Regions from separate parts of the Streptomyces sp. NPDC104202 genome, predicted to be linked through region 2. Evidence: riboswitches for the same ligand, from Rfam matches in the RefSeq annotation. Region 2 holds a riboswitch; the other holds the start of a gene.
What was found. Region 2 has a riboswitch for S-adenosylmethionine ahead of ACZ60W_RS31800 (aminotransferase class V-fold PLP-dependent enzyme). Riboswitches for the same ligand answer to the same signal wherever they lie in the genome.

Region 1 (14,306 bases), on a different contig from region 2:
GCTCCAGACCGAAGGTCTGCGACTCCTCGACGGTGATGACGCCTTCCTTGCCGACCTTGTCCATCGCCTCGGCGATGAGCTCGCCGATCTGGGTGTCGGCGGCGGAGATGGAGGCCGTCGAAGCGATCTGCTCCTTGGTCTCGACATCCTTCGCCTGCTCGAGCAGGGCGCCCGAGACGGCCTCGACGGCCTTCTCGATACCACGCTTGAGGGCCATCGGGTTGGCACCGGCGGCCACGTTGCGCAGACCCTCGCGGACGAGCGCCTGGGCGAGGACGGTGGCGGTGGTCGTACCGTCGCCGGCGACGTCGTCCGTCTTCTTGGCGACTTCCTTGACCAGCTCGGCGCCGATCTTCTCGTACGGGTCCTCGAGCTCGATCTCCTTGGCGATGGAGACACCATCGTTGGTGATCGTGGGGGCGCCCCACTTCTTCTCGAGGACGACGTTGCGGCCCTTGGGGCCGAGGGTGACCTTGACGGCGTCAGCGAGCTGGTTCATGCCGCGCTCGAGACCGCGCCGGGCCTCCTCGTCGAACGCGATGATCTTGGCCATGTGAAGTGGTCCTCCCGGACATGGGGTGGATAACGCTCCAGGACCGCGCCGACGCCCGCGACGGACGGCCTGCGTGCCCGATGGTTCCTTGCCCCACCTGGCCGCGGGCCTCATCTGCCCGATCCTCGTAAGCACTCTCACCTTCCGAGTGCTAACGCCAATGATTAGCACTCGGCATAGGAGAGTGCAAGCCGTTCCGGAGGAACGTCGATGAGGGGCGATGGTCGGGCGGCGGGAGGGGGCAAGCGATTCTCGACGATCGGGACGTGGCGGGAGGGGTGAGCGGGGGCGCGGGGGAAGGAGCGGGAACGCGTGAGGGGTCCGCATCCCCTCAGGGATGCGGACCCCTCGACGGCGTTGCGTCGGTGGCCGATCGCGCCGCGCTCAGACGGCGAGCTTGACCATGTCCGCCTGCGGACCCTTCTGGCCCTGCGAGATCTCGAACTCGACTCGCTGTCCCTCTTCGAGGCTGCGGTAGCCATCCATCTGGATCGCGCTGTAGTGGACGAAAACATCCGCACCACCGTCGACCGCGATGAAGCCGTAGCCCTTCTCCGCGTTGAACCACTTGACGGTGCCCTGAGCCATGCCTAACTCCCCTATTACTGGCCCTTGCGCGGGACCCGCACCTCGCGGAACCCGGGTCAGACCCTGCGCCGGAACGCGTCGACCGCCGCTGAATGTATCTGCCCAACTGCCCTCTGCAACAGGTCATTCGAGCGAGAATTCTGGGCCAGGCGGAAAGGGGAATTGGGGAGAATCCCCTGGATGCCGGGGCAAGTCGGGCCCGGCAAAAGGCGCAGAACGTACACAACGCACCGGGACTTTGGCTGCTTCTTGTCGCGCGGAGACGCCTTTTCATATGCGTCCGGCATGAGCAGCGGAGGGGACTTCCCCAACTCTACCCCGCTCAACCATGCAGAATTGCCCCTTCCGCTTATTGACGCGGAAGGGGCAATTCACGAGGGACGGGACGCGGAACGGCTCAGCAGCCGCCGGCCACCGCGGGGATGATCGAGACGCCGGCACCGGCCGGGGTGGCCGTCTCCAGACCCTGCTCGAAGCGCACGTCGTCGTCGTTCACGTAGACGTTGACGAAGCGGCGCAGCTTGCCCTGGTCGTCCAGGACGCGGGCGGCGATGCCCGTGTGGTTCTTCTCCAGGTCGGCGATGACCTCGGCGAGGGTCGCGCCCTCGGCCTGCACCTCGGACCGACCGCCGGTGTACGTGCGGAGGATGGTGGGGATGCGGACGTTCACGGCCATGTCTTCGTAACCTTTCAGAGGGCCAGGCCGGCGTCGCGGAACGCGTCCAGGCTCGGGCGGATGGTGACGGTCGCCTGAGAGGTGTCGGCCACCGCGTCGAGGGTCTTGAGGCCGTCGCCGGTGTTGAGGACGACGGTGGTGAGCTCCGGGTCGATCAGACCGGCCTCGACGAGCTTCCGGGTGACGCCGACGGTCACGCCGCCCGCGGTCTCGGCGAAGATGCCCTCGGCCTGCGCGAGCAGCTTGATGGCGTCCACGACCTGCTCGTCGTTCACGTCCTCCACGGCGCCGCCGGTGCGGCGGGCGATGTCCAGGACGTAGGGGCCGTCGGCCGGGTTGCCGATGGCCAGCGACTTGGCGATCGTGTTCGGCTTCTGCGGGCGGACGACGTCGTGGCCGGCCTTGAAGGCCGCGGAGACCGGGGAACAGCCCTCGGCCTGGGCGCCGAAGATCTTGTACGGCTTGTCCTCGACGAGGCCCAGCTTGATGAGCTCCTGCAGGCCCTTGTCGATCTTGGTGAGCTGCGATCCGGAGGCGATCGGGATGACGAGCTGGTCGGGGATGACCCAGCCGAGCTGCTCGCAGATCTCGTACGCCAGCGTCTTGGAGCCCTCGCCGTAGTACGGGCGGAGGTTGACGTTCACGAAGCCCCAGCCCTCGCCCAGCGGGTCGCCGATGAGCTCCGAGCAGAAGCGGTTGACGTCGTCGTAGTTGCCCTCGATGGCGACCAGGTCACCGCCGTAGACACCGGCCATGACGACCTTGCCCTGCTCCAGGTCGTGCGGGATGAAGACGCAGGAGCGGAAGCCGGCGCGGGCGGCAGCGGCGCCGACGGCGCCGGCCAGGTTGCCGGTGGAGGAGCAGGAGAGGGTGGTGAAGCCGAAGGCGCGGGCGGCTTCGAGGGCCTGCGCGACGACCCGGTCCTTGAAGGAGTGGGTCGGGTTGCCGGAGTCGTCCTTGACGAAGAGCCTGCCGGGGGCGACACCGATCTCGCGGGCGAGGTTGTCGGCCTGGACGAGCTTGGTCCAGCCGGGGTTCAGGTTCGGCTTCTCGGCGACGTCGGCCGGGACGGGCAGCAGCGGGGCGTAGCGCCAGATGTTGGCCGGACCGGCCTCGATCTGCTTGCGCAGCGCCTCGGGGTCGCCGGTCGGAAGGTCGTACGCGACCTCAAGAGGTCCGAAACAGAGCGAACAGGCGAAGATCGGACCGAGCGGGAAGAGCTCTCCGCATTCGCGACACGAAAGCCCGGAAGCGGGACCGAGGTCGACGGTGGTGGCGGAGGCGACAGTCTGTGCAGCCATGGAGGCGAGGCCCTTTCTCCTCATCTTTCCCATGACGAATTTTTCGCCATGAGACGGATTTGGCACCTTCCCTAGCCGGGGACCTCGCTGGAGGACGAGTAACCGACTGGAGGGTTGCCGGGGCTTCAACGGGCCGTTTCCCTCTGCCCCTCTGGATGAGCGGTATTCGATTGTGAAGCGCGGTGGACTTTCGTTCCCGTGCTCCGACGCGGTCGGCACCCCGACGTGCATCGGGGATCCGCGTTGTTCAAGACTGTAACCGAAGGCCCGGATGCTTGGACCGGCCGTCCGTAACGCGAGATGGAGATCACGTGCTGGAAGAGGTGGAGCGCTGGCTGGACCGGCGGTCCTGGTCAGTGGCCGACCGGCCGCTGGAGCGGATCCTCGCCGCCAAGCGTTCGACGACCGTCAGCGTGGTGCTGCCCGCGCTGAACGAGGAGGCGACGGTCGGGGACATCGTCGCCGTCATCCGCCGCGAGCTGATGTCGGACGCGGCGCCGCTCGTCGACGAGCTGGTGGTGATCGACTCGGGCTCCACGGACCGCACGGCGGAGGTGGCGGCGGCGGCCGGGGCGCGGGTGGTCGCCCGCGACGCGATACTCCCCCGGATACCGGCCGTGCCCGGCAAGGGCGAGGTCCTGTGGCGGTCGCTGATGGCGACGCGCGGGGACGTGGTGTGCTTCGTCGACGCCGACCTGCGGGAGTTCTCCGCGGACTTCGTGACGGGGATCGTGGGCCCGCTGCTCACCGACCCGGACGTCGACTTCGTGAAGGCGATGTACGACCGCCCGTTCGGCGACGCCCCCGACGGGGCGGCGCCCGGCGCGGCCCCGGCCCAGGGCGGCCGGGTGACGGAGCTGGTGGCGCGTCCGCTGCTCAATCTGCACTGGCCGCAGCTGGCCGGCTTCGTGCAGCCGCTGGGCGGCGAGTACGCGGCGCGGCGCTCGCTCCTCGAACGGCTGCCGTTCCCGGTGGGGTACGGGGTCGAGCTGGGGCTGCTGGTCGACGCGCTGCACACGGTGGGCCTGGACGCGCTCGCCCAGGTGGACGTGGGGGTGCGGCGGCACCGGCACCAGGACGGGCAGGCGCTGGGCCGGATGGCGGCGGCGATCTACCGGACCGCGCAGCTGCGGCTGTCGCGGGGCCATCTGGTGCGGCCCCGGCTGACCCAGTTCGAGCGGGGCGAGAAGGGCTTCGAGCCGCGGACCTACGCCGTGGACACCGAGGAGCGGCCCCCGATGGCCGAGATCGCGGAGTACGCGCGCCGCCGCGTGGCGTAACGCCCCCTGATGATCCGTTCTGCATACCTTTGCGCTTCATGGGCTGCAGACACCACCACCCGGGCCGCCTGCCGGCGGTCATCGGCCGCACGGCGGCCGTCGTCCTCACGGCGGGCTCGCTCGCGTTCACGGCGTCCGCACCGGCCGCCGCGGACGGAGCCGGGCCCCCCGGCGAGCGGTACGGCGCGACGCCGCACGCCGCCGTCCGCACGGACCCCGGCCCGGCCTCCCGCACGAACCGGCCGGACGGCCCCGCCGGAGCCGTCCCGGGCGGCCGCGCCGCCACCGTCACCCACGCGGCGCGGAACGGCCACCAGGCCCCCGGCACGCCCCGCGGCGGCTCCTCGGCCGGGGCCGGCGACGAGCGCCTCTGGCTGCTCGGCGCCCTCGCCGTCGCACTCGCGGCGACCGGCCTCGTCGCCAGGGCCGCGCTGCGCGGCCGCCGCGACTGATCCCGCGGCGGGCCCGCCACGCCACCGGCGACAGGGCAGGTGGGACGCCCGGCCGCAGCGCTGACCTGCGACGACGCAGCGTGGCCGGATCCACCCGTCTCGTATACGTACGTTTGAGCGTTTACGGGACGGGCTAGGTTCGCCACATGGCTACTGTGCTCGTGGCATCCAACCGGGGCCCGGTCTCGTACGTACGCGGCGAAGACGGCTCACTCGACGCCCGAAGGGGCGGCGGCGGCCTGGTCTCGGGCCTGAGCGCCGTGTCCTCGGACACGCCCCAGGAGAGCCTGTGGGTCTGCGCCGCCCTCGGCGAGGGCGACCGGGAGGCCGTCCGGCGCGGCATCGGCGAGCCCGGCGTCCGCATGCTGGAGATCCCCCCGGACGTCTACGACGACGCCTACAACGGCATCGCGAACTCCGTGCTGTGGTTCCTCCACCACCACCTCTACGACATCCCCCGCGCCCCCGTCTTCGACGCCGCGTTCCGCCGCCGCTGGGCCTCCTACCGCGCCTACAACCGCGCCTTCGCCGAGGCCCTCGCCGAGGAGGCCGCCGAGGGGGCCGCGGTCCTCGTCCAGGACTACCACCTCGCCCTCGTCCCCGGGCAGCTCCGCGCCCTCCGCCCCGACCTGCGCATCTCCCACTTCACCCACACCCCCTGGGCCTCCCCCGACTACCTGCGCATGCTCCCGGACGACATCCGCGAGGAGCTGATGGCCGGCATGCTCGGCGCCGACGAGCTGGGCTTCCACACCCGGGTCTGGGCGGCCTCGTTCGAGGCGTGCGCGGACGGCGGGACCGGCGCGACCCGGGTCTCCGTCCACCCCCTCGGCGTCGACGCCGACGAGCTCCGGGCCCTCGCCCACCGGCCCGAGGTCGACGAGAAGCTCGCCCGGCTCCGCGCGGAGGTCGGCGACCGGCGGACCATCGTCCGCGTCGACCGCACCGAACTGTCGAAGAACATCCTGCGCGGCCTCCTCGCCTACCGCGAGCTGCTCACGGTCCATCCCGAGTGGCGCGGGCGCGTGGTCCACCTCGCCTCGGCCTACCCCTCGCGCCAGGACCTCGACGTCTACCGCGCCTACACCGCCTCGGTGGGCGAACTGGCCGAGCGGATCAACGCCGAGTTCGGCACCCCCGACTGGCAGCCCGTCCTGGTCTCCGTCCAGGACGACTTCGCCCGCTCCCTGGCCGCGTACCGCCTCGCGGACGTCGCCCTGGTGAACCCCGTCCGCGACGGCATGAACCTCGTCGCCAAGGAGATACCGGTCGTCTCCGAGGCCGGCTGCGCCCTCGTCCTGTCCACCGGCGCCGGCGCCTACGAGGAGCTGAAGGACGACGCCCTCACGGTGAACCCCTTCGACGTCTCCGCGACCGCCGAGGCCCTCCACACCGCCCTGTCGATGCCCGACGCCGACCGCGCCGACCGCACCAAGCGCCTCGCCGCCACGGCCACCGCCCTGCCCCCGCAGCGCTGGTTCCTGGACCAGCTGGAGGCCCTCAGCCGGTAGGGGACCCGGCCCGGTCCCGGCCCCAGGCGGCGAGGGGCTCCAGGGCGTCGTTGAGCCGCAGGCCGGCCGGGGTCAGGGCGTACTCGACGCGGGGCGGGACCTCGGCGTACGAGACGCGTTCCACGACCCCGTCCGCCTCCAGCTCGCGCAGGTGCGAGGCGAGGACCTTCTCGGTGATGCCGGGGACGAGCCGGCGCAGCTCGCCGAAGCGCCGGTGCGGCCGTTCGTGCAGGGCCCACAGGATGAGGACCTTCCACTTGCCGCCGATCACCTCCAGCGCGGCGTCGATCCCGCAGACGTGACCGTCCTCGGCACCGGGCCGGTTCAGCGTCGCCATCTCCCCCACCCCTCTGGCCTGTTCACTCACCTCAGGGTAACCACCCACTCCCAAGTGGGTACTTGAGCAGGCCGGAACGCCGGCGCAGCCTGGTGGGCATGACAGCTCACCCTCCCGGGAAGTCCCCCGTCACCCTCCTCGGCCTCGGCGCGATGGGCACGGCCCTGGCCCGTGCCTGGCTCGCCGCCGGGCACCCCCTGACCGTCTGGAACCGCACCCCGGGCCGGGCCGCCCCGCTGGTCGCCGAGGGGGCGGTGGCGGCCGCCACCGCCGCCGGGGCCGTCGCCGCGGGCGGCCCGGTCGTCCTCTGCCTCCTCGACGACGCCTCCGTCGAGGAGGCCGTCGACGGCGTCGACCTCACCGGCAGGGACCTCGTCAACCTCACGACCACGACCCCCGCCGCGGCCCGGGCCCGTGCCGCCTGGGCCGAGGGGCGCGGGGCCCGCTACCTGGACGGCGGCATCATGGCCGTACCGCCGATGGTGGGGGTGCCGCAGGCCGGGGGGTACGTGTTCTACAGCGGTTCGCGGGAGCTGTTCGAGGAGCACCGGGAGACGCTGGCCGTGCCGGTGGGCACCGCGTACGTCGGCGAGGACGCCGGCTTCGCGGCCCTCCACGACGTGGCCCTGCTGAGCGCCATGTACGGGATGTTCGCGGGCGTCGCCCACGCCTTCGCGCTGGTCCGCAGGGAGGACGTCGACCCCGTCGCGTTCGCTCCGCTGCTCGGGAAGTGGATCTCCGCGATGGCCGGCCCGGCCGTCGCGGAGACCGGCCGGCGCCTGGCGAGCGGCGACCACACCACGGACGTCGTCTCCCGCCTGGCGATGCAGGTGGCGGGCACGCCCACCTTCCTGGACACGGCCGCGGGACAGGGCGTCAGCCCGGAGCTGCTCCGGCCGTACTTCGCGCTGATGCGCCGCCGCCTGGACATGGGCGGCGGCGAGGAGGGCCTGACCGGCCTGGTCGACCTCCTGCTCGACTGAACGACGGGACCGGACGGGGGGCCGGGGGCTTCCCCGCCGGTCCCGCCGCCGTTCCGGGCTCAGCGCTCGCGCACGGCCCGGGCGAGGTCCGTCAGGAAGGTGACCACCCCGGGCGGTCCGTCGACCGAGAGGTCGGCGCGGCCGGAGAGCTCCGGGACCTCGGTGGAGCCGCTGCAGACCAGCAGGCCGGGGGTGCCGTCGGCACGGAGCTTCTCGACGGCGGCGAAGGCGGGCAGGTCGCCGAGGTCGTCCCCGGCGTAGAGCACGGACCCGGCGCCCACCTCGCGGAGGTACGCGGCGAGGGCCACGCCCTTGTCCATGCCCGGAGGCCGCAGCTCCAGGACCATGCGGCCCGGCTCGACGACCAGGCCGTGGTGGGTGGCGAGCTCGCCGAGGGGCCCCTTGAGCGCCTCGAAGGCGCCTTCCGGGTCGAGCGCGCGCCGGGTGTGCACGGCGACCGCCCGGCCCTTCTCCTCGATCCAGACCCCGGGCCAGGCGCCGGCCCGGTCGAGGAAGCCGGGGAGCTCGGCGCGGACGGACGCCACGCCCGGGTGCGGGTCGGCGGCGTGGACGGTCCCGGTGACGGCGTCCCAGCGTTCGGCGCCGTAGTGCCCGAGGACGACGAGGTGCTCCAGGCCCGGGACGCCGGCGAAGCCGCCGTAGCGGACGGCGACCCCGGCGGGCCGGCCCGTCACGACGGCGACGGAGGCGACCTCGGGGGCGAGGGCGGAGAGGGCGGCCACCGCGCCGGGATGGGCGCGGGCCTGTTCGGGGTCGGCGACGATCTCGGCGAGGGTGCCGTCGAAGTCGAGGGCGACGACGGCCTTCTCGGGCCGCGCGAGGAGCGCGGCCAGGCCGTCGCGGCCGGCGGACGTGGTCGGGTGCGGAAGGCTGCTGACCATGCTCCCGACCCTACCGACGTACGGCCGCCGCGTCAGCGGGGCCGCAGGGGCGCGGAGGCGGGGGCGGGGCGGGGCGCCCTAGCGTCGCCGCTGCTTCTCCTCCCGGACCCGGCGGAGCCGGTTGACCGTCACCGGGTCGTGGGCGAGGGCCCGCGGGTCGTCGAGGAGGGCGTTGAGCAGCTGGTAGTAGCGGGTCGGCGAGAGGCCGAGCCGCTCGCGGACGGCCCGCTCCTTGGCGCCGGGGCCGGGCCAGGAGCGGCGCTCGACGGCGAGGAGTGCCTGTTCGCGCGCGGCGAGGCCGTCCTCGTCTCGTTCCTCACTCGCGGTCATACGACCAACCTATTACCCGGCGGCCCACGCGGCTCACGCCGTGGGCCGCCGGGGCGTCACTCGGCGGCCTCGGCCGCCGTCGCCACCCGGCCTATCGCGCCGAGGACGGCGGCCGGCTTCCCGTCCGGGGAGACCGCCTTGCCGATGTTCTGCTTGACGTTCTCGCTGACCTTGGCCCAGGAGGTCTTGCCGACCGGCGGCAGCTGGGCGTTGGGCAGACCCTTGAGGAACTCGCGCAGGTTGGCGTACTCGGGGTCGGTCTCCATGCGGGCGGAGGCGCTGACGGTGACCGGCAGGAGGTCGTTGTCCCCGGCGAACTTCAGGACGTTCTCGTCGCTGAAGGCGAAGTTGAGGAAGTCGCCGATCTCCTTGCGGTGGCCGTTCTGCTTGAAGCCCATGATCCAGTCGGCGACGCCCATGGAGCTCTTGGGCGTGCCGTCGATGCCGGGCAGCGGGACCTGGCCGACCTTGACGCCCTTCTTGGCGGCCTCCTTCACGAGGGAGGGGTGGCCGTTGAGCATGCCGACCTCGCCGCGCGCGAAGGCGGCGAAGGCGGCCTTGCGGTTGAGCTTGCCGGGGGCGACGGGGCCCGTGAGGCCCTTGCCGACCAGGTTCGTCCGCAGCCACTCGAAGGTGCGGACGTTGGCGTCGGAGTCGACGGCGTAGTGGTCGGTGGCGTCGGTCCAGCCGCCGCCGCCGCTGAGCAGCCACATCAGCGTCTCGGCCTGGGCCTCCTCGGGACCGAGGGGCAGCGCGAAGGGGGTGCGGACACCGTTGTCCTTCAGCTTCTCGGCGGCCGCGGCGAGCTCGTCCCAGGTCTTGGGGGCCTTCAGCCCGGCCTCGGCGAAGAGGTCCTCGTTGTAGAAGAGGGGCCGGGTGGAGGCGACGAAGGGCAGGCCGTACTGGGTCCGCTTGGACTCGCCGGCGGCGACCAGCGGCGCGAGGAAGTTGGCCTGGACGGGGATCGAGAGGATCTCGTCGGCCGCGTAGAGCTTGTCGGCGGCCGCGTAGTCGGCGTAGGCGCCGATCTGCGCGATGTCGGGGGCATCGCCGGCGGCGACCATCTCGGCGACCTTGCGGTCGACGTCGTCCCAGGACTCGATCTGGATCTCGACCGTGACGCCCGGGTGCTCGGCCTCGAAGGCGGCGACGAGGTCGGTCCAGTACTTCTTGGTGGAGTCGCCGCCGGTCAGGTCGTACTCGGCGGCGACCAGCCGGAGGGTCACATCGCCGGAGTCGCCCCCCAGGGAGCCGCACCCGGCGACCGTGGAGGTCAGCCCGAGGGCGGCGGCGGCCGCGGTCAGTCCAAGGAATCGTCGCCGCTCCACGGCTTCATCCACCTTTTGCTCGTCGTTGAGCTGCGCTGAGCTGCGTGTTTGCTCGTCGCAGGGCCGCAAGTCTCTCGTGCGTCCGGGCATGAGGTCTACACCACTTGGGTATCACTTCCGCAACGCAGTCCGGACCTCGAATTTGTATCCGTACGCAACAATCCTCGGCAGTGGACTAGACCTTTTGGGTCCCCGCGCGCCAAACTGTCCTCCGTGAGACACGTCATCGCCCTCGATGTGGGCGGCACCGGCATGAAGGCCGCCCTGGTCGGGGCAGACGGCACCCTCCTCCACGAGGCCCGCCGCGCCACCGGCCGCAGGCGCGGCCCCGAGGCCGTCGTGGAGACCATCCTCGGCTTCGCCGAGGACCTCCGTACCCTCGGACAGGAGCGGTACGGCGAACCCGCCGCCGCGGCCGGAGTCGCCGTCCCCGGAATCGTCGACGCCGAGAACGGCATCGCGGTCTACGCCGCCAACCTCGGCTGGCGCGACGTTCCCATGCGCGAACTCCTCAGCCGCCGGCTCGACGGCATCCCCGTCGCCCTCGGCCACGACGTGCGCACCGGCGGCCTCGCCGAAGGCCGCATCGGCGCCGGCAACGGCGCCGACCGCTTCCTCTTCGTCCCCCTCGGCACCGGCATCGCCGGCGCCATCGGCATCGGCGACCGCATCGAGGCCGGCGCCCACGGCTACGCCGGCGAGATCGGCCACATCGTCGTCCGCCCCGGCGGCACCGACTGCGGCTGCGGCCAGCGCGGCTGCCTGGAGCGGTACGCCTCCGCCTCCGCCGTCTCCCAGGCATGGGCCGCCGCCAGCGGCGACCCGGACGCCGACGCCGCCGACTGCGCCAAGGCCGTCGAATCCGGCGACGCCGCCGCCACGCGGGTCTGGCAGGACGCCGTCGACGCCCTCGCCGACGGCCTCGTCACCGCCCTCACCCTGCTGGACCCCCGCACGCTCATCATCGGTGGCGGGCTGGCCGAGGCCGGGGAAACCTTGTTCACACCACTCCGGGCCGCGGTGGAGGAGCGAGTCACGTTCCAGAAGCTGCCCGCCATCGTCCCGGCGGCCCTCGGGGACACCGCCGGATGCCTGGGCGCGGGCCTCCTCGCCTGGGACCTGCTCGCCGACCAGCCCCCCACCGACTCGGAGGATTCCGCCTGATGGCCGATCACAAGGTTCTCGCCGGCGCACACGTCGTGCTGCCCACCGGGATCGTCGAGAACGGACGCGTGATCGTCGAAGGCGGCCGCATCACCGGCTCCGCCCCCGAGGGAGCCCCCCGCGTCGACCTGGCCGGCCACTGGCTCGTCCCCGGCTTCGTCGACATGCACAACCACGGCGGCGGCGGCGCCTCCTTCACCTCCGGCACCGCCGACGAGGTCCTCCAGGGCGTCCACACCCACCGCCTGCACGGCACGACCACCGTCGTCGCCTCCTTCGTCACCGGCGAGATGGACTTCCTCGCCCGGCGCGCCGGCCTGCTCTCCGAGCTCGCCGAACAGGGCGAGATCGCCGGCCTCCACTTCGAGGGCCCCTTCATCTCCCCCTGCCGCAAGGGCGCCCACGACGAGACGCTGCTCCGCGACCCCGACCCGGCCGAGGTCCGCAAGCTGATCGACGCCGGCCGCGGCCAGGCCCGGATGGTCACCCTCGCCACCGAGCTGCCCGGCGGCCTGGACTCCGTGCGCCTCCTCGCCGAGCACGGCGTGATCGCCGCCATCGGCCACACCGACGCCACGTACGAGCAGACCGTCGCGGCCATCGACGCCGGCGCCACCGTCGCCACCCACCTCTTCAACGCGATGCCCGCCCTCGGCCACCGCGCCCCCGGCCCGATCGCCGCCCTCCTGGAGGACGAGCGGATCACCGTCGAGCTCATCAACGACGGCACCCACCTCCACCCGGCCGCCCTGGAGCTCGCCTTCCACCACGCCGGCCCCGAGCGCGTCGCCTTCATCACCGACGCCATGGACGCCGCCGGCTTCGGCGACGGCCGCTACATGCTCGGCCCGCTGGAGGTCGAGGTGAAGGACAGCGTCGCCCGCCTCGTCGAGGGCGGCTCCATCGCCGGCTCCACCCTCACCCTCGACCGCGCCTTCAAGCGCGCCGTCACCGTCGACGGCCTCCCCGTCGAGTCCGTCGTCCAGGCCCTCTCCGCCAACCCCGCCCGCCTCCTCGGTGCCTACGACCGCGTCGGCTCCCTGGAGCCCGGCAAGGACGCCGACATCGTCGTCCTCGACGCCGACTTCGAGCTCAAGGGCGTCATGCGCAGGGGCGAGTGGATCGTCGACCCCACGGCGGCCGCAGCGGTCTGATCAGGAGTCATGCGCGAGGCGGTCGGCCGGGGGTCTGGGCCGATCGCCTTTCGTTTGGCATGATCGGTGCCCGTCGGAACACGTGTTCCGCAGGACTTCACACGGAGTACGGAGTACGGGGGTGGACAGGTGATCCTCACAGTCACCCTCAACACGGCGCTGGACCTGACCTATCGGGTCCCCGCCCTCACCCCGCACGCCACCCACCGCGTCACCCAGGTCATCGAACGCCCCGGCGGCAAGGGCCTCAACGTCGCCCGCGTGCTCGCCGCCCTCGGTCACGAGACCGTCGCCACCGGCTTCGCGGGCGGCGCCACCGGAGCGACGCTCCGGACCCAGCTCGCCGCCACCCCCGTACGGGACGCGCTCGTCGAGACCGCCGGATCCAGCCGCCGCACCGTCGCCGTCGTCGACGCCGCCACCGGCGACACCACCCAGCTCAACGAACCCGGCCCGGCCGTCACCGCCGCCGAGTGGACCGCCTTCCGCACCCGCTTCGCCGAACTCCTCGACGGCGCCCGGGCGGTCGCCCTCTGCGGCAGCCTCCCGCCGGGCGTCCACGTGGGCGCGTACGCCGAACTCGTCCGGCTCGCCCGCGCCGCCGCCGTGCCCGTCCTCCTCGACACCAGCGGCGAACCCCTGCGGCGCGGCATCGCCGCCCGTCCCGACCTCGTCAAGCCCAACGCCGACGAACTCGCCCGGCTCACCGGCTCCCGCGAACCCCACCGCGCCACCCGCGACGCCCGGCGCCGCGGCGCCCGCGCCGTGATCTCCTCGCTCGGCCCCGAGGGCCTGCTCGCCGTCACCCCCGAGGGGGTCTGGCGCGCCGTGCCGCCCACGGCCGTGCGCGGCAACCCCACCGGCGCCGGCGACTCCGCCGTCGCGGGCCTGCTCTCCGGCCTCGTCGACGGCACCCCCTGGCCCGAACGCCTCACCCGCGCCGTCGCCCTCTCGGCGGCGACGGTCCTCTCCCCGGTGGCCGGCGAGTACGACGCCGCGGCCTACGAGGAGCTGCTGACGCGGGTGAAGGTGACGGAGGAGGACCTCTGAGGGACCGGGTCCGCTACTGACCGAGTTCCGGAGTGACTTCCAGCCAGTCCAGCAGGACGTTGCACTGGTTGCCCTGCTCGCACGAGATGCGGATCTCGTTCTCGCCCTTCTTGAGGGTGACCGGCGCCCAGGTGGTCTGCCAGTTCTTCTCGAGGTTCGGGTCCGTGGAGTGGACGAAGTTCTTCAGGCCGAGCGGGGAGGAGTTCGCCTTGCCGTTGACCGTCAGGGTGGCGTTGGCGTCGACGGCCGGGATGGCGTAGCGCACGGTCAGGCGGTACTTGCCGTCCGACGGCATGTGCGCCTTCCAGGTGACCGAGGACCCGATCGCGTTGAACCCCGACACGTACACGCCGCCGGCGCCCTCGGCCCCCTTCACGGTGGTCTCCGTGAGGGCCGAGCCGCCGAGCTTCAGCGTCGCCGCGTCCTGCTTCGGCAGTTCCTCCGGGGTCTTGTCCGGGCTGGGGTCGCCGCTGGGCTGTTCGGAGGGCTGGGAGGAGGGGGCGGTGGAGGGGGTGCCGCCGGACCGGTCGGACGTGTCGTCGCCGGAGTTGCTGATCACGGCGGCGGCGATGCCGACGACGACGACCGCGACGACCGCGACGGCACCGATGAGGAGGCCCCGGGTGTTGGGGCCGCGGCCGGAGCCGCCGCGCTGGGGCGGGGCCGGGGAGTGGCGGGTGGGCTGGCCGCCGTACGT
Region 2 (14,306 bases):
GCTGCCCGATCTCCCTGTACGAGCAGCAGACGCACCACGTGCTCTGCCCGTGCCACCAGTCCACCTTCGACCTCTCCGACGGCGCCCGCGTCATCTTCGGCCCGGCCGGTCACGCCCTCCCGCAGCTGCGGATCGGCGTGAACGCCAAGGGCTACCTGGAGGCGCTCGGCGACTTCGACGAGCCCGTCGGTCCTGCCTTCTGGGAGCGCGGATGAGCACCGTGACCGAAACGAAGAAAGCACCCGCCGGTGAGCGGGTCGCCGACTGGGCCGACGGCCGCCTGGGGATCTACACGCTGGCCAAGGCCAACATGCGGAAGATCTTCCCGGACCACTGGTCCTTCATGCTGGGCGAGATCTGCCTCTACAGCTTCCTCATCATCATCCTGACGGGCGTCTACCTGACGCTGTTCTTCCACCCGTCGATGAACGAGGTGGAGTACGTCGGACCGTACGTCCCGCTCCAGGGACAGCTGATGTCCGAGGCGTTCAACTCGACGATGCACATCTCGTTCGAGGTCCGTGGCGGTCTGCTCATCCGGCAGATCCACCACTGGGCGGCGCTGATCTTCCTCGCCGGCATGTTCGTGCACATGATGCGCGTCTTCTTCACGGGCGCCTTCCGCAAGCCGCGTGAGATCAACTGGCTGTTCGGCTTCCTGCTGTTCTTCCTGGGCATGTTCACCGGCTTCACCGGTTACTCGCTCCCGGACGACCTGCTCTCCGGCACCGGTGTCCGCTTCATGCAGGGCGCGATCCTGTCCGTGCCGGTCATCGGCACGTACCTGTCGATGTTCCTGTTCGGCGGCGAGTTCCCCGGCGGCGACTTCGTGGCCCGGTTCTACTCGGCCCACGTGCTGCTGCTGCCCGGCATCATGCTCGGCCTCGTGGTGGCCCACCTCATCCTGGTGTTCTTCCACAAGCACACGCAGTTCGCCGGCCCCGGCCGCACGAACAAGAACGTCGTGGGCATGCCGCTGCTGCCGGTCTACATGGCCAAGGCCGGAGGCTTCTTCTTCCTGGTCTTCGGCGTCATCGCGGTCATCGCGGCGATCGCCTCGATCAACCCGATCTGGGCCATCGGCCCGTACCGCCCGGACCAGGTGTCCACCGGCGCCCAGCCCGACTGGTACATGGGCTTCGCCGAGGGTCTGATCCGTGTCATGCCGGGCTGGGAGATCAACCTCTGGGGCCACACGCTCGTCCTGGGCGTGATGATCCCGCTGGTGCTCTTCCCGGCCGTCCTGGTCGCGATGGGTGTCTACCCGTTCATCGAGTCCTGGATCACCGGCGACAAGCGCGAGCACCACATCGCGCAGCGCCCGCGCAACGCTCCGACGCGCACCGCCTTCGGCGTCGCCTGGATCACCGCGTACATGATCATGCTGATCGGTGGTGGAAACGACCTCTGGGCGACCCACTTCCACCTGTCGCTGAACTCGATCACCTGGTTCGTCCGGATCTTCTTCTTCGTCGGCCCGGTCATCGCGTTCATCGCCACCAAGCGGATCTGCCTCGGCCTCCAGCGCCGTGACAAGGACAAGGTGCTGCACGGCCGCGAGTCCGGCATCATCAAGCGCCTGCCGCACGGTGAGTTCGTCGAGGTCCACGAGCCGCTCAGCCAGGGCGAGCTGCACCGCCTCACCGCTCACGAGCAGTACGACGCCGCGGAGCTTCCGCCGGCCGTCGACGAGAACGGTGTGGAGCGCAAGGTCGGCGCCCTGGAGAAGCTCCGGGTCAAGCTGAACAAGGGCTACTACGGCGGCGACAGCCAGATCGCCAAGCCGACGGCCGAGGAGTACAAGGAGATCCAGAGCGGCCACGGCCACCACTGATCACCCCGAACTCCTGATTTCCTGAGAGTCGCCACGGTGAGAGCCCCGTCCATTCGATGGACGGGGCTCTTTGCCGTCCCCCGGGGTCGATAGGGTGGGTGCGTACCCGTCACGATCACCAGGAGCTGCCATGAGCGCTGCGACCCCCGCTGGAGGACCTACGTCGGCGGGCCGCTCCTGGCCCGTCCTGCTGAACGGACTGCTCGACGGCCGGGACCTCTCCGCCGACGACACGGCCTGGGCGATGGACCTGATCATGAGCGGCGAGGCGACCGACGCCCAGATCGCCGGCTTCATGGTGGCGCTGCGGGCCAAGGGCGAGACCGTGCAGGAGATCGCCGGCCTCGTGCGGACCATGTACGCGCACGCCAACGTGATCGACGTGCCGGGCCCCGCCGTCGACATCGTCGGCACCGGCGGCGACGGTGCGAAGACGGTCAACATCTCCACCATGGCGTCGATCGTGGTCGCCGGAACGGGCACGAAGGTCGTCAAGCACGGCAACCGCGCCGCCTCCTCGGCCTCCGGCTCCTCCGACGTCCTGGAGAAGCTCGGCATCAACCTGAACCTGACGCCGCGGAGGGTCGCCGAGGTCGCCGAGGAAGCCGGCATCACCATCTGCTTCGCGGTGAAGTTCCACCCCTCGCTGCGGCACGTCGCCGCGGCCCGCGGCCAGCTGGGCATCCGGACCACCTTCAACGTCCTGGGCCCGCTGACCAACCCGGCCAAGGTGAAGGCCCAGGCCGTCGGCGTCGCCGATCCGCGCATGGCGCCGATCGTGGCCGGCGTGCTCGCCGAGCGGGGCAACTCCGCCCTGGTCTTCCGCGGCGACGACGGCCTCGACGAGCTCACGACCACCGCCACCTCCCGGGTGTGGGTGGTCAGGGACGGCCGGGTCGCCGAGGAGCGCTTCGACCCCCGTGACGTCGGCATCGACCTCGTCCCCCTCGAAGCGCTGCGCGGCGCGGACGCCTCGTACAACGCCGACGTCGCCCGCCGGCTGCTCGCGGGGGAGACCGGTCCGGTACGGGACGCGGTGCTGCTCAACGCGGCGGCGGCGCTGACCGCCCTGGAGCCCGGCACGGGCACCCTCGCGGAGCAGCTGGCCGCGGGCATCGCGAGAGCGGCCGAGTCCCTCGACTCCGGCGCGGCCCTGCGGTCCCTGGACGCCTGGATCGCCGCCAGCAACGCCTGACCTCCACCGGATCCCGAGCACGGCCCCGGTCCACCATCCGGACCGGGGTCTTGCGCTTCGGCGATCATGTGGCAGGATGCTCTACAGGTCACGAGTGACAGCGTTTTGGCCCCGGCTTGCTGTCCGGCAACCCTCCGTCCGTGGCGGGGTGCCCCGGGTGATGACCAGGCCGTAGGCAGCGAGGTCTACGGCAAGCGCGGACCCCTCGAACACCAGGGGTCCTGGTCTCTCGAGGAGCTTTTTCCGTGAGCAAGCGAATGCGATAGGGCGAATCCGCCCCTTCTTCACCCTCGGATCAGGGTCACTTCGGCGTACCCGCACACCCGCGGACGCCCCCCGTCGCCTCCGAGGCATCACCCGTACCCCGCCGTGTCCGGCCGCGTACGGGATCACCGAAGCCATCCGCACCGCCCGCCGGGAGATACCGCCATGTCCGCACGCCCGAACGCCGCCACCGCCACCGCCACCGTCGCCGACGAGTCCGCCGACCCCTGCTGCGCCGCCCCGCTGCCCGTGCTCGGCCGGGACGTCACCGTCCCGCTCGTCACCGGCGGCGAGGTGACCTACGCGGCGCTCGACTACGCGGCCAGCGCGCCGGCCCTCCAGCGGGTCTGGGACGACGTCGCCGCGTACGCCCCCTACTACGGCAGCGTCCACCGCGGCGCCGGCTACCTCTCCCAGCTCTCCACGGACCTCTTCGAGAACAGCCGCGTCACCGTCGCCGAGTTCCTCGACTGCCGCCCCGGCGACCAGGTCGTCTTCACCCGCTCCACCACCGACTCGCTCAACCTGCTCGCCCAGGCCGTGCCCGCCGGCTGCGAGGTCTTCGTCTTCGAGACCGAGCACCACGCCTCGCTGCTGCCCTGGCGGGACGCCCGCGTCACCTACCTCAACGCGCCGCGCACCCCCGCGGAGGCCGTCGCCACCCTGGAGCGCGCCCTCGCCGACCGCGACCCCCACGGTCCCGCGCTGGTCTGCGTCACCGGTGCCTCCAACGTCACCGGCGAGCTGTGGCCGGTCAGGGAACTCGCCGCCGCCGCCCACGCCCACGGCGCCCGGATCGTCCTCGACGCCGCCCAGCTCGCGCCCCACCACCCCGTCTCCGTGCGGGAGCTGGACGTGGACTGGGTCGCCTTCTCCGGCCACAAGCTGTACGCGCCCTTCGGCTCCGGCGTCCTCGCCGGCCGCGCCGACTGGCTCCAGGACGCCGAGCCCTACCTCGCGGGCGGCGGCGCCTCCCGCAAGGTCGCGCGCCGCGCCGACGGCGGGGTGGACGTCGAGTGGCACACCACGGCCGCCCGGCACGAGGCCGGTTCCCCGAACGTCATCGGCGTCTACTCCATCGCCTCCGCCTGCAAGGCCCTGACCGAGGCGGGCTTCGACGGACTGGTCGCCCGCGAGCAGCACCTCGTCGGCACCGTCCGCGCGGGCCTCGCCGAGGTGCCCGAGGTCCGGGTGCTGTCGCTCTTCGGCGACGACGCGCCCCGGGTCGGCGTCATCTCCTTCGTCGTGGACGGCTGGAACAGCTCCCACTTCGCCGCCGCGCTCTCCGCCGAGTACGGCATCGGCGTCCGCGACGGCCTCTTCTGCGCCCACCCGCTGGTCCGCACGCTGCTCGGCAGCGACCCGCAGGACCCGGGCGAGTGCGGCGCCCCGGAGGCCGCGCCCGGCGAGCGTTCCCTCAACGCCATCCGGGTGAGCTTCGGCGCCGGCACGCCGGACGAGCACGTCGAGCGGTTCGTCCGCGCGGTGAAGGAGCTCGTCCGGGACGGCGCGCAGTGGAAGTACCGCACCGAGGACGGCCGCTGCGTCCCCGACCGCGGCTGATCGGTCACTCGTACGGGTGAAGGGGGCCTCCCCGGCGGGAGGCCCCCTTCCTGTCGTCGCGCGGTCCCGGTCTCAGGACTCCAGACCGATGGCGAAGGCCGCCTCCAGGTCGTGCTGGGAGTAGGTGCGGAACGCCACGTGGGTGTCCGTGGCCTCGACGCCCGGGATCTTGCTGATCCGGCCGGGGATGACGTCCGCCAGGTCGTCGTGGCGGGGCACCCGGACCATGGCGATGAGGTCGTACGTGCCGGTCACCGAGAAGACCTCGCTGACGCTGTCGAGCGCGGCGATCGACTCGGCGATCTCGGGGATGCGGTCCACGCTGGTCTTGATGAGCACGATCGCGGTGATCACGGCTGGCTTTCTCCCTCGGTCGCCGCGGCTGGAGCCTTCACTCTATCCCCACCCCGGTAGCACCCCCAGGCGTAGAGGAAGCCGGCCGAGAAGCCCACGACGTGGGCGAGGTAGGCGACGCCCGGCCCCGGTCCCGCCGCCCGCGCGGCCAGCCACTGGAGCACGAACCAGAAGATCAGCACGATCCAGGCGGGGAAGCGCAGCGGCAGGAAGAGGAGGAAGGGGAAGAGGCTGGTGACCCGGGCGCGCGGGAAGAGGAAGAGGAAGGCCCCGAGCACCCCGGAGATCGCCCCCGACGCCCCCACCAGCGTCTGCTCGCTGTCCGCGTGGGCCACCGCGTACCCGAGCAGCGCCAGGTACCCCGTGCTCAGGTAGAAGAGGGCGAACCCGGCCGGGCCCATGCGCTCCTCGGCCATGGCGCCGAAGACGTACAGGAACAGCATGTTGCCCAGCAGGTGGAGCCAGCTGCCGTGGACGAACAGCGCGGTCAGGGGGGTGAGCAGGGCGTGCGGCTCGCCGGCGGTCAGCTCGGCGGGGACGACGCCCCAGCGGCGGAAGTAGGCGCCCTGCGCCGCCAGGAGCTCGTCCCCCGTGCCGTGCGCCGGATTGAGTCCGGAGACGGGGCTGACCACGAAGAGGAGGACGCAGGCGGCGATCAGTCCGTACGTCACCGTGGGTCCCCTGCGCGCGCCCCGCCAGGCGCCGCGACCCGCTCCTCGCCAGTCGATCATGGACAGATCATGGCGTACCGGGGTCGAAGTGGACAGAGTGCCTCGCCGTGCCCCCGGGTACCGGCAAGGCCGTAGTGTTACGGGCACGACGACCGCAGTTCGACGGCGCACCGCGGCTCCCGCACCTGGTATCACGCAACAGGAAGAAGGACGGCTCGATGACGACGGTTCCCCTGCCGACCGCCGAGACCCGCTGGCGCTGCACCCTCTGCGGCAACCTGACCCGCTTCGACGTGACGCGCTCCTCGAAGGTCGTCGAGTACGTCCATCTGGACCTCGCGGGCGACCCGACGGTCGAGGAGCGGCAGGTGGTCAGTGAGACCATCGAGTCGGTCCGCTGCCGCTGGTGCAACGCGGTGGACCAGATCGAACTGGTGGACAGGCCGGGCGCCGCCTCCTGACGGACGGCGCGGACGACATAGGGGTGACGGATCGTGGAGCAGCCCGCGCACGGTGGAGAGCCGGCCGGCGCGGCAGGTGACGCTGCCGAGACGCTCGACCACCCACTGCCGGAAGGCGTCCGGCGGAGGGTCGTCGCGCTGGTCGCGGACGCCTTCGGCGGGCTGACCGTCGCGGAGCTCCCCGCACCCCTGCGGCAGTACGCCCGCTTCACCGCGAGCCGGCGGGCCAAGTTCGCCGGCAACGCGATGGCCGCGGCCCTGGAGGGCGACCCGCTGTTCCGGCAGCGGATCGGCGAGCGGTTCAAGCAGGCCGAGCCCGAGCTGGCGGGAGCCGTGGAGACCGGCACCCCGCCCGCCGCCGCCGACCCCGTCGACGTGGCCGCGGCCGCCTACGTGCTGCGCCCGCCCGGCTGGGTCAAGCTCGTGGCCGCCGCGGGCGAGGAGGCCCAGCGGGCCGACGCCGAGCGGGCCGACGAGGCCGGCCGGCGCGAGCTGGAGCGGCTGCGCGAGGAGCTCGCCGCCGCCCGGGACCGCTCCCGCGGCGAGACCGAGCAGCTGCGCCACGACCTGGAGGCGGCCCGCAAGGAAGCGGAATCGCTTCACCGCAAGCTGCGCAGCGCCCAGAGCGACGTGAAGCGCGGCGAGGCCGCGCTGCGGCGCGTGCAGGGCGAGATCGACGCCGTACGGGCCGAGGGGGCCGCCCAGGTGTCGGCGGCCGAGAGCGAGAGCCGGCGGCTCAAGGCCCGGCTCGGCGAGGTCGAGGCGGCCCTGGAGGCGAGCCGCCGGACCGCCCGCGAGGGACGTTCGGTGGAGGACATGCGGCTGCGGCTGCTCCTGGACACGGTGCTGGACGCCGCGCAGGGCCTGCGCCGCGAACTGGCCCTGCCGCCCGTGTCGGTGCATCCGGCCGACACCGTCGACGCGGTGGAGCCGGGGCGCATGTCGCCGAAGGACATCGCGGCCCGGGCGCTGTCGGAGACCGATCCGGCCCTCCTCGACCAGCTGCTCGCGCTGCCCCAGGCGCATCTGGTCGTGGACGGCTACAACGTCACCAAGACCGGCTATCCGACGATGCCGCTGGAGAAGCAGCGGCTGCGGCTGCTGGGCGGCCTCTCGGCCCTCGCGGCGCGCTCGGGCGCCGAGGTCACCTGCGTCTTCGACGGGGCGGAGCTGGCGGCGCCGGTGCTGCTCGCGCCCCCCCGCGGGGTGCGGGTGCTGTTCTCCAAGCCCGGTGTCACCGCCGACGAGTTGATCCGCCAGCTGGTGCGGGCCGAGCCCCCGGGGCGGCCCGTCGTGGTGGTCTCCACCGACCGAGAGGTGGCCGACGGCGTGGCCAAGGCGGGGGCGCGTCCGGTTGCGTCCGTCTTGTTGCTGAAGCGGCTTTCGCGTCTCTCGTAGCGCCTCGCAACTCATGGGTCGTATGACCGAATTGTGATGGACGGGCCGTCAAGTGGCCATCACTGCCCGTGTGCTGCGTGTGAACAAAGTGCCGTGCGAGCGATATTTTTGCCGGTGGGATTTGAACTGATCACAACTTGGTCACTAGGGTCAGGCATCGAACCTTCGCGCGGTTGATCACCCATCCGGGGTGGCGGCGGAGGAACCGCCTGCCCCTGACCGGTTGGGCGGCTCTGAGGAAGAAGGAGATCGCCTTCGTGGCGTCCCACCGTCGACCCAAGCAGCCGAGCCGCGCCCGTGTGACCGTGCTCACCGTGACCGCGGCCGCCGCCGTGGCGTTCACCGCCCAGTCCGGTGCCCAGGCGGCCCCTGCCCAGCCCAAGATCGACGAGGTCAAGTCGAAGGTCGACAAGCTGCACCACGAGGCCGAAGAGGCCACGGAGCAGTACAACCTCGCCGAGGAGCGCCGCGGCAAGCTGCAGACGGAGATCGGCAACCTCCAGGACAAGGTGGCCCGCGGTCAGCAGGAGCTCAACGCCCTGCGCGACCAGATCGGTTCGGTCGCCAGCGCCCAGTACCGCTCCGGCGGTATCGACCCGGCGCTCCAGCTCTTCCTCTCCGCCGACCCGGACACCTACCTCGACAAGGCGTCCGCGATCGACCAGCTGAGCGCCCAGCAGGCCGACGTGCTCACCTCGATCCAGGCCAAGCAGCGCACCCTCGCGCAGCAGCGGACCGAGGCCACCACGAAGCTGGCCGACCTCGAGGACGTCCGCAAGACGCTCGCCGCCAAGAAGAAGAAGTTCCAGGGCAAGCTGGCGGAGGCCCAGAAGCTCCTCAACACCCTCACCGCGGCCGAGAAGGCCAAGATGGCGGAGCAGGAGCAGCGGGCCAGCCGTGACGCCGGCGAGCGCGTCGACCTGGGCAACGAGGTCCCCGCGAACGGCTTCGGCGCCGCCGCGCTCGCCGCCGCCGACACCCGCGTGGGCATGCCGTACGTCTCCGGCCACGAGGGCCCCAGCTCGTTCGACTGCTCCGGTCTGACGCAGTGGGCCTACGGCAAGGCGGGCATCGACCTCACCCGCACCACGTATACCCAGCAGAACGACGGCACGAAGATCGGCCGCAGCCAGCTCAAGCCGGGCGACCTGGTCTTCTTCAACGGCCTGCAGCACGTCGGCCTGTACGCGGGCAACAACACCGTCCTGCACGCCCCCTACTCGGGCGCCTACGTCCGCTACGAGTCGATGAACACCCTGGGCAGCTTCCAGTTCGGAGTCCGCGTGGCGGGCTGACGCCCCCCGCGACCCGCTGCGGCATGCCGCCCGAACGGGTGGTTCGCCACGACGCGCGCTGACCTGACGCCCCGCCGGTGACCTGTGTTCTCCGGCGGGGCGTCACTTTGTGTGCCCGGTGGCTTCGTTGGACGCGGAGTGATCAGCGGCTACTGTCTGCCGCGCCAGTCTGCGTCGAGCCGAACGGAGCGCGATTCGTGGCGTCCCACCGCCGACCCGCCAGGGTCACCGTCCTCACCGCCGCCGCCGCGGCCACCGCGGCGGCGTCCCTCGGGGCCGTCCCCGCGAGCGCCGACCCCGGCGCCGGAACCGCCGCCACCCGTGCCACCGTCGACCGCCTCTTCGAGGAGGCCGAGAAGGCCACCGAGGGGTACAACAGCGCGGACGAGAAGGCGGACGCCCTGCGCCGGACGGTCGCCGAGGCCCGGGACGGCCTCGCCCGCGGCCAGGAGCGGATCAACCGCATGCGGGGCGCGCTCGGCTCGGTCGCCGGGGCCCAGTACCGCTCCGGCGGCATGGACCCCGCCCTCGCGCTGCTGCTCTCCTCCGACCCCGACAGCTACCTCGACCGCGCCTCCGCTCTCGACCGCGCCACCGTCCGTCAGGGCGCCGCGCTCGGCGAGCTCCGGCGGGAGCAGCGCCGGCTGGACCAGAAGCGGACCGAGGCCAGGACCGCCCTCGCCGAACTGGAGCGCAGCCGGGCCGAGGTCGCCCGCCACAAGCGCACCGTCGAGCGCAAGCTCGCCGAGGCCCGCCGGGTGCTGGCCTCGCTCACCGCCGAGGAGCGCGCCGACTTCGACCGGGCGTCCCGCGGCGGCGGACGCGACGGCTCCCCCGCGGAGGAGCTGCCGCCCCTCGGCGACCTGGGCCCGGCCTCCTCGCGGGCCTCCGCCGCGGTGATGGCCGCCCGCAGCGCGATCGGCAAGCCGTACGTGTGGGGGGCGACCGGGCCGTCCGCCTTCGACTGCTCGGGCCTGATGGTCTGGTCGTACCGGCAGGCCGGCATCAGCCTGCCGCGCACCTCCTCGGCCCAGCGCAACGCCGGCCGCCGGGTGCCGCTGTCCCAGGCGCAGCCCGGCGACCTGGTCACCTATCGCGGTGACGCCAGCCACGTCGCGATCTACGCCGGCAACGGACAGGTCATCCACGCCCCCTATCCGGGCGCCCGGGTCCGCTACGACCCGGTGAACATGATGTCGCACGTGACCGTCACCCGGGTCTGACGCGGTCCGGTCCCCGCGCCCGTACGATCGGGGGCGTGGCAGGTCGGAGCGGTGGAGTGGCGCGCGGCGCGGCCGTGTGCCTGCTGGCCGCCCTGACGGCCCTCACCGGCTGCGCGCCCGCCGGACCGGACGGGCGGGCGGGCCCGTCGGCCAAGGAGGTCCAGAACCTGCTGGACGGCCATGCCAGGGCGCTGCTGGACCGGGACGAGGCCGGGTACCTGGCCGACCTGGACCCCGCGCTCGCGCCGGCCGCCCGCACCGAGTTCGACCGGCTCGCCGACGTCCCGCTGGGCGGGGTCGACTACCGGGTCACCGACGTCGACCCGGCCGGCGAGGGCCGGGCCACCGTCGAGGCCGAGCTGGGCTACCGGATCAGGGGCTACGACTCCGGGCCCTCCACCACCGCACGGGTCCTGGACCTCGCCGAGCGGGACGGCCGCTGGTACGTCACCGGCGACCGCGCCGCCGAGGGGGCCCCGCAGCAGCTGTGGCAGCAGGGTGAGGTGGAGTCGGTGACCGGCCGGCGCAGTCTCGTCCTCGGCGTCGGGCAGAGCGCGGAGCGGCTGCGGGAGATCGCGGCGGCGGCGGACCGGGCGGTGCCCGCGGTCGGCGAGGCGTGGGACGGGAGCTGGGCCGGCCGGATCGTGGTCCTCGTGCCCGCCTCGGTCGAGGCGATGGGCCGGCTCCTCGGCGGCCCGGCCGCCTCCTACCGGGGCATCGCGGCCGTCACCACGGGAGTGGCGGGCGGCGGCCCGCAGGCCCCGGCCGACCGCGTGATCGTGAACCCGGACGCGTACGCCGTGCTCGGGACGTTCGGCCGGCAGATGGTCCTCACCCACGAGACCACCCACGTCGCCACACGGGTCCGGACCACGGAGGCCACCCCGGTCTGGCTCTCGGAGGGCTTCGCCGACTGGGTCGCCTACCGGGGCTCCGGGCGCACCGCCGGCCAGGCCGCGCCCGAGCTCGCGCGGGCGGTCCGCGCGGGCGACCTGCCGGCCCGGCTCCCGGACGACGCCGACTTCCGCTTCGGCGGCGACGCGGACGCCCTGGCCCGGGCCTACGAGGGCGGCTGGCTCGCCTGCGAGCTGATCGCGGAGCGCTGGGGCGCGCCGGCGCTGACCGCGTTCTACCGGGCGGTCGGTGCCCACCCGGCCCGCGAGGGCGCGCTGGAGAAGGCGCTCCACGACGTCCTCGCCACCACCCCGGAGCGGTTCACCGCCGACTGGCGCGCCTACCTGGGGAAGCGGCTGGCGGGTTAGGGCCTGTCGTCAAAATCCCCTCTGCCCTGCGGGCAACGAGGGGATGGTGACGACAGGTGCTAGGCCGTCCCCTCCCGGGGCCCCGCGGCCGCGTCGAGTTCACGCAGGGCCTCCGTCAGCCAGGCCTTCTCGGCCGTGCCCGTCGCGCGGGCGATCCGCAGCATGCCCTGCCGGAAGAGGTCGGGCTCCCGCTCGACGGTGACGGGGCTGCCGCCCTCGTAGAAGAAGCTGGCGGGGGCGTCGAGGAACGCCTGGCGGCGGCGGAGGACCGCCGCCTGGTCGGCCGGGTCGGGGAGCCGGCCGAGGAAGGCGAGCAGGGTGAAGAACCGCTGGCCGTCGCTGATCTCGACGTCCTTGGGGGCGCGCAGCCGGGCCATCAGCTCCCGGCGGCCGTCCGCGGTGAGCGAGAGCGTGCGGCGCGGGGCCGCGCTCGCGCCGGGCTCCGTGCGGCTGTCGACCAGGCCGTCGCGCACCAGCCGGGTGATGGCCGGGTAGAGGGCTCCGTCGCTGACCGGGCGGACGTGCCCGCTCAGTCCGTGGATGCGCTCCTTCAGCTCGTACCCGTGCAGGGGCTTCTCGTACAGGAAGCCCAGGATCGACAGTTCCAGCACCGGGCGGGTCTCCTTCTCGCTTGTCGGGGGAGCGCTCGCCATGCTACCTCTTTTCGAGATACCTCTTATCGAGGTATCTCGAAAAGAGGGGGAACCGTCGCATGTCCTCACACCGCCGGACGCTCGTCCGGCTCGCCCGCCCGGTCTACTGCGAACTCCTCGCGGGCGTCGCCGCCGGCGTCGTCAACATGCTCTGGGTCGCCCGGCTCGGCGGGGACGCCGTCGCCGCCGTCGCCGTCGCCACCAACGTCGAGAACCTGCTCCTCGGCGTCGTCCTCATGGCCGGCTCCGGCACCACCGTCCTGGTCGCCCGGGCCCGCGGGGCCGACGACCCCGGAGCCGTCCGCGCCGCCGTCCGCGGCGGGGCCGCCCTCTGCGCGCTGCTCGTACCGCCCGTCGCCGTCGGCGGGTACCTGCTGCGCGACCCGCTCGCCGCCCTCCTGCTCGGCGGCCCTGACCACCCCGCCCACGCCCTGGCCACCGCCTACTTCGCGATCGCGCTCCCCGGCACGGCCGTCTTCTTCGCCACGCACGTCCTCGACGGCGTCCTCAAGGGCGCCGGCGACACCCGCACCCCCATGCGGCTCGCCTTCCTCGCCAACGGACTCGTCCTCGTCCTCGACCCCCTGCTCATCCGCGCCCACGGGGTGGAGGGCGCCGCCCTCGCCACCGTCGCCGGACGCTCCGTCGCCCTCGCCGCCGGCCTGCTCGCCCTGCGCCGCGACCCGCTCCTGAAGGCCGCGCGGGCCGCGCGCGCCGCTCTGCCCACCGCCGCCGCCCTGCGCCGGACCGCCGCCACCGGACTCCCCATGTCCGCCGACTTCACCGTCCGGATGGCCGGCGCCCTCGCACTCGTCCTGGTCGTCGCCCGGATCGGCGTCACCGAGATCGCCGCCTACGGCATCGCCACCAAGGCCATGTACGTCGCCACCATGGCCTTCTACGCCGTCCGGCAGGCCGCCGCCATCCACAGCGCCCACCTCCTCGGCGCCGGACGGGACGAGCGGCGGGCCGTCGCCCGCGAGGCCCTGCTCCTCGGCTCCGCCCTCGGGGCGGGAGCCGCCGCCCTGCTGCTCGTCGCCGCCGGCCCCGTCATGCGCGCCTTCGGCGCCGAGCCCGACGTGGCCGCGGCAGGCGCGCTCTTCCTGCGCTGCCTCGGCCCCTACCTGCTGCTCATGGCCGGGTACATCGCGGTCGCGGGGGTCTTCGAGGGCACGGGGGCGAGCCCGCGGCTCGCCCGGATCACCGTCGCCGGCGTCCTCGTCCAGCTCCCGCTGGCCCTCACGTTCTCAGCACGGGGGCTCGGCGGGATCTGTCTGGCCATGGCCCTCGCCATGGCCGCCCAGTGCGCGGCGCTCGCCCTGCTCCACCCGCGGACGGCCGCGACCGGTCAGAAGGAACCCGACAGGGCCTTCTCGCGCTCCGGCTGAGCGGTCGCCTCCGCCGCCGCGATCTCCGCGAGCCGGGGCTCCGTCACCGTCTGGCGCCACAGGATGCGGCAGGCGATCACCGCGGCGGCTATCAGCAGGCCGTTCCGGGTGAACAGCACCGCCACGCCCAGCGGGTCGCTCCGCGTCACGTGCGAGAACCACACCGGGAACTCGAACTGCGTCACCGCCGTCGCCCAGATGACCAGGTGCGCGGGCCGCCGCATCCGGCTCGCCCGGAACGCCATGCAGACCGCGGCCAGACCCACCAGCCACAGCATGTACTGCGGGGAGAGGACCCGGCTCGTCGCCGTGAACAGCAGCACCGCCACGAAGGCCGCGTCCGCCACCGTGGACGAGGTGAACAGGCGCGCCTTCAGCCGCCACACGAGCAGCCAGCCGAAGGCGGCGATCGTGAGCAGCATCGCGGCCGTCGACACCGTGGACACGTACGGGCCGAGGAACTCGATCGAGCCGTAGTTCATCCGCGCCTCGCCCTCCCAGCCGAAGTGCCGGACTACGTGGAAGACCATCGAACCCAGGGACTCGACCTCGGTGCCCCGGTCGCGCTGGAAGCCCAGGAAGGCCAGCGCCCCCGGCATCCACAGCACGCACAGCAGCAGCACGGCGGCCGCCGCGCCCGCCGCCGTCGTCCAGGAGCGGAAGGTCGCCCGTCCCTTCGGGCTGCCCGCCAGCACCAGCACGGGCCACACCTTCAGGACCGCCCCGAACCCGGCGAGGGCGCCCA

Region 1: linked by a shared signal. The riboswitch ahead of thrC (threonine synthase) and the one ahead of ACZ60W_RS31800 (aminotransferase class V-fold PLP-dependent enzyme) in region 2 are both predicted to bind S-adenosylmethionine.

The regions. Positions count from the first base shown of each region.
Region 1 is NZ_JBVJMN010000026.1:77,155-91,460, forward strand. Features, by position in the region: gene groL (chaperonin GroEL) at 1-553, opposite strand, end outside; gene ACZ60W_RS18730 (cold-shock protein) at 938-1,141, opposite strand; gene ACZ60W_RS18735 (MoaD/ThiS family protein) at 1,539-1,817, opposite strand; gene thrC (threonine synthase) at 1,832-3,142, opposite strand; SAM riboswitch class I at 3,136-3,280, opposite strand; gene ACZ60W_RS18745 (glucosyl-3-phosphoglycerate synthase) at 3,430-4,398, shown strand; gene ACZ60W_RS18750 (hypothetical protein) at 4,437-4,850, shown strand; gene ACZ60W_RS18755 (alpha,alpha-trehalose-phosphate synthase (UDP-forming)) at 4,997-6,361, shown strand; gene ACZ60W_RS18760 (winged helix-turn-helix transcriptional regulator) at 6,351-6,698, opposite strand; gene ACZ60W_RS18765 (imine reductase family protein) at 6,797-7,681, shown strand; gene otsB (trehalose-phosphatase) at 7,741-8,583, opposite strand; gene ACZ60W_RS18775 (DUF3263 domain-containing protein) at 8,662-8,913, opposite strand; gene ACZ60W_RS18780 (extracellular solute-binding protein) at 8,970-10,253, opposite strand; gene ACZ60W_RS18785 (ROK family protein) at 10,455-11,405, shown strand; gene nagA (N-acetylglucosamine-6-phosphate deacetylase) at 11,405-12,559, shown strand; gene ACZ60W_RS18795 (1-phosphofructokinase family hexose kinase) at 12,689-13,609, shown strand; gene ACZ60W_RS18800 (CBM35 domain-containing protein) at 13,623-14,306, opposite strand, start outside.
Region 2 is NZ_JBVJMN010000068.1:20,080-34,385, forward strand. Features, by position in the region: gene qcrA (cytochrome bc1 complex Rieske iron-sulfur subunit) at 1-215, shown strand, start outside; gene qcrB (cytochrome bc1 complex cytochrome b subunit) at 212-1,834, shown strand; gene trpD (anthranilate phosphoribosyltransferase) at 1,965-3,029, shown strand; SAM riboswitch class IV at 3,116-3,232, shown strand; gene ACZ60W_RS31800 (aminotransferase class V-fold PLP-dependent enzyme) at 3,459-4,856, shown strand; gene ACZ60W_RS31805 (Lrp/AsnC family transcriptional regulator) at 4,929-5,210, opposite strand; gene ACZ60W_RS31810 (rhomboid family intramembrane serine protease) at 5,207-5,941, opposite strand; gene ACZ60W_RS31815 (hypothetical protein) at 6,100-6,342, shown strand; gene ACZ60W_RS31820 (NYN domain-containing protein) at 6,376-7,740, shown strand; gene ACZ60W_RS31825 (C40 family peptidase) at 7,998-9,035, shown strand; gene ACZ60W_RS31830 (C40 family peptidase) at 9,233-10,258, shown strand; gene ACZ60W_RS31835 (hypothetical protein) at 10,294-11,520, shown strand; gene ACZ60W_RS31840 (PadR family transcriptional regulator) at 11,580-12,131, opposite strand; gene ACZ60W_RS31845 (MATE family efflux transporter) at 12,233-13,561, shown strand; gene ACZ60W_RS31850 (glycosyltransferase 87 family protein) at 13,522-14,306, opposite strand, start outside.